2 regions of the Pseudocolwellia sp. G5-9 genome follow, and region 1 is predicted to be linked to the other one. Evidence: predicted binding sites of a transcription regulator. Region 1 holds the regulator's gene; the other holds the start of a gene.
What was found. Region 1 encodes sigma-54, which starts transcription at its own class of promoters, with help from an activator protein. Its sites were predicted from a motif close to GTTGGCACGNNNNTNGNNT; they were not measured.

Region 1 (2,207 bases):
ATCTAGTTTATCGATTAAAGCGTCAATTGAGGCATACATATCATGGTTTTCTGCTGTAGCATGTACTTCTGTTCCCTTTAAATGAACAGTAGATTCAGCTATTTGATTTGATTTTTCAATGGTTAACACAACATGAACATTATTGATCTGATCAAAATGACGTTCTAATTTTGAAAATTTCGTATTAACGTATTCGCGTAAAGAGTTTGTGATTTCTACATGATGACCAGTTAAATTGATTTGCATAAGTTAAACCCTCTTTTAGTGATATTTGAAAAATTAAATTAAACTTTTTCGTTGGTTTGATGGTGGAATGGACAACGATTCTCTATATTTTGCTACGGTTCGACGAGCCACTTGTATACCTTGCTCGGCGAGTATTTCTGCCATTTTATTATCACTTAATGGTTTGGCAGGAATTTCTGCGGCGACAAGTTTTTTGATAAGCTCTCTGATTGCTGTTGAGGAGCAATCGCCACCATTTTCGGTACTAACATGGCTGGAGAAGAAGTATTTAAGTTCAAATATACCTCTTGGTGTATGCATATATTTTTGTGTTGTTACACGTGAAATAGTAGATTCATGCATTTCAACGGCTTCGGCTATATCGTTTAAAACCATAGGTCGCATAGATTCAGGGCCATGCTCAAAAAAGCCTTGCTGGCGCTGAACAATACAATTAGACACTTTTAATAGTGTATCGTTTGTTGACTTCATGGTACGTGTCATTGCTGCATATTGTTGGTTAACAGACAACTTAGGCGCGGTATCTGGATTTAACTCAACAACCCAACGACCATTTTTCTTTTCAACGGATACGTCAGGAATAACATATTGATCGTCACTTTTAACTACGCTGTCACCAGGACGAGGATCTAATGATTGAATTAAGCGAAGGACTTCACGTAATTGATCTTCTTTTAAGCGTGTTTTACGCATTAACTGACGATAATCTCTACTACCTAGTAGATCGATATAATCTTTAACAACTTGCTTGGCTTCTTTTAACCAAGGCGTTGTTAGTTCAAATTGATTCAGTTGAATCAATAAACAATCAGAGACTGAACGAGCCCCTACACCTACAGGATCAAATACGTTAATTCTTTTTAGTACTGCTTGTATTTCATCGAGTTCAACACCTTCAATGCCAACACAGTCTAAAATATCTTCACAGGAAACGGTTAAATATCCAGATTCATCTATGGCTTCAATAATCGCTATTGCAATGGTTTTGTCTGTGTCACTAAAAGGTGTTAATTCCATTTGCCATAAAAGGTGATCTTGCAGCGAGTCTTTAGTTTCGCCTTGGTAGGTATAATCTTCAGAAGGAGAGCTAATGCTACCTGTGTTTGATACGCCAGCACTGTAGCTTTCGTCCCACGTAGTATCCATGTTTAACTCTTCAGGAATATCTGTGTTTCCCATGGCTTCTGTGGTTGTCATTTCATCTATAGTTGGGGAAGAGTCTTCAGTGCCGTCTGTTTTTTTTGAATCTATTTCTTTTGTCGCATTTGCGGAAAATGCATCTTCTAAATTATTGACTGATTCATCTTGGGTATTAGAAGGACTTTCATCAACTTCTAGCAAAGGATTACTCTCCAATGCCTCTTGAATTTCTTGTTGTAAATCCAACGTAGAGAGTTGCAACAGCTTGATGGCTTGTTGTAACTGCGGTGTCATCGTTAGATGTTGTCCGATACGGAGTTGTAAAGAAGGGCGCATCTACGTATTTTTTATCCTATTCATTAATAATACAAAACGATAAAACAATATAAATATTGTTGACTGCTTATAGATAACTATAGCGTAAATTGTTCACCAAGGTATACATCTCTTACATGCTGATTGGAAAGTATTTCTTCAGAGGTCCCTTCAGCGATCAGTTCACCATGACTTACAATATACGCATGCTCGCAAACATCGAGTGTTTCTCGAACATTATGGTCTGTAATTAATATACCTATACCACGTTGCTTTAAGTGAATAATAATTTTTTTTATGTCGCCAACAGAAATAGGATCTACGCCGGCAAACGGTTCATCTAATAATATAAATTTTGGGTCTGCGGCAAGTGCTCTGGCTATTTCGACTCTGCGGCGTTCACCACCAGATAAGCTCATACCTAAATTATCTTTAATATGACCAATATTAAATTCTTCCAATAAGTGCTCTAATCTTTCTTCTCGTTCGATTTCATTAAGGCCTTT
Region 2 (2,207 bases), 1.3 Mb from region 1:
CTTCACCAGCGGTCATATTGCCTACAGCTACCGTTTGAATAATTTCACCTGCTGTGTTTTCAACATAGATATTGACGTTACTAGCATCTTGATCCGTTATTATTTTACCATTAACGGTATCGCCTTCACTCATCCCGAAAGTATTGTCGTCGACTAATACGCTTCGTCCAACAAGAGATGAAGCCTGTAATGCTTGACTTGATGACATAGAAGCTGCAAACGAGGTAAAACTTTCGTTTAATTGAGCTACGCCATCTGTAGTAGAGAACGCCGTCATTTGAGAAATCATCTCATTATTATCTGTTGGCTTAGTTGGGTCTTGATGTGCTAACTCAGCAGTAAGTAAAGAAAAAAAGTCTTCTTGTGTTAACATGCCATTGTTATTTTCATCGGCAGTTTTTATGTCTTCTTGTTGCCAGCGTAAAGAATCTAATGCTGTACCACCACTAACAGTTTCCATTTCTTACTCCTAATCAGTAATTAGCGCTGACCTAACAACAACGTTTTATTCAACATGTTTTTAGCTGATTCAGCTAATTGCACATTAGTTTGATATGAACGCGACGCTGAAATCATATTGGTCATTTCTTCTATTACGTTAACATTGGGCTTATATATATAGCCTTCTTTATCTGCCATTGGATGATCTGGAGAGTATTCAATGTTTAAAGGTTTATTACTTTCAACTACACCTAATACTTGAACACCAACAGAGTTTTCTTGTCCTGCGGCAGCTTTTTGCATCTCTGCGGCAAAAACTGGATGTCTGGCTCTATACGTTTCGTCAATACTACTACTTACACTATCAGCGTTAGCAATGTTACTTGCTGTAGTATTTAAGCGTACTGATTGTGCGCTCATGCCCGTGGCACTTATGTTAAAGACGTTAAATAGGCTCATTATTATTGCCCTCCAGTAATTGCTTTTTTCAAGCCTTGAATTTTTCCAGTAAGGAATTGTAAGCTAGCTTGATAATGCATTGAATTATCTAAATACAAGTTTCGTTCCACTTGTACATCTACAGTGTTGCCATCACCTGTATCTGGTTGATTTGGAATACGAAATTCAAGACCGTTATTTGTTTCTATTCTCACATCTAGGTGTTTTTCGTGAGTACGCGTCATACCGGTTTGTTGTTTTTGAGCTGCTTGGGAAAGCATCTTTTGGAAATCCATCCCTTTGGCTTTATAACCAGGCGTATCTGCATTAGCAATATTACCTGCAATAACTTCAGCTTGTTTAGAACGCAGTTCTAAACTTTGGGGGTGCAAACCGAATGCTTTATCAAAACTAATAGCCATAACATCACCTTTTTTGTAATTAAAATGACATATTCAAGTATTATGCCAAGCAAAAGTGTCAATATTATGGGGAGGGGAAAGGATGATGAAATATACTTGTTCTACAAGGGGTTATTGCTTTTGATAAACAATGCCAGGGTTGCAACGTATCATATTAAAATCTTGACTGAGTCCAGATAATGACTCTGAAGCCCCTAAAAATAAATAACTTTTAGGGGTAAGAGTACCGTGTATTTGAGATAGAATTTTTGTTTTTATTTCTGGTGAGAAATAAATGAGTACATTACGGCAAAAAACCAAATCAAATCTTCCCATTAAACTATAGCTATTAAGCAGATTAAGTTGTCTGAAATTTACCATTTTTTTAACAGAATCTTTTACTTTCCACATGCCATTATCGCTTGCTTCGAAAAATCTTCTTTTTCGTTCGGCTGATAATCCTCTCGATAATGCCAAACTATCGTAATGTCCGTGTTTGCAATGGTCTAACATGGTTGTGGAAATATCGGTACCCGTAATTTGTACACCTAAGGGGAATGCTTTACTGTTCAATTGTTGAAATTCTTGTATTGCCATAGCAATTGAATAGGGTTCTTGGCCTGAAGAGCTGGCAGCGGACCATATTTTGAGTGATGAATTACGCTCAGCAAGATCGGGTAGTATTTTAGCTTTGAGCAATTCAAAGGGATATTCATCACGAAACCATAAGGTTTCATTTGTGGTCATAGCATCAATAACAGCAGCCCTAAGTTGCCGCTCTGCTGGACTTAAGGTTTTTTTGACTAATGTTGCTAATGAATCAATTTTGAATGTTGTCATTAGTGGAGCTAAACGGCTTTTTACTAAATATTGTTTATTTTCACCTAAAACAATTCCACACTGTTGCTCTAAAAATATTCTAAATTC

Region 2: a site for sigma-54 is predicted at 1,333-1,351, ahead of flgB (flagellar basal body rod protein FlgB). Genes of this name have one in related genera too.

Annotation. Positions count from the first base shown of each region.
Region 1 is NZ_CM147893.1:2,750,292-2,752,498, reverse strand. Features, by position in the region: gene hpf (ribosome hibernation promoting factor) at 1-246, opposite strand, end outside; gene rpoN (RNA polymerase factor sigma-54) at 280-1,722, opposite strand; gene lptB (LPS export ABC transporter ATP-binding protein) at 1,800-2,207, opposite strand, start outside.
Region 2 is NZ_CM147893.1:4,010,731-4,012,937, forward strand. Features, by position in the region: gene AC0L5Q_RS17350 (flagellar hook assembly protein FlgD) at 1-460, opposite strand, end outside; gene flgC (flagellar basal body rod protein FlgC) at 481-900, opposite strand; gene flgB (flagellar basal body rod protein FlgB) at 903-1,301, opposite strand; gene AC0L5Q_RS17365 (CheR family methyltransferase) at 1,413-2,207, opposite strand, start outside.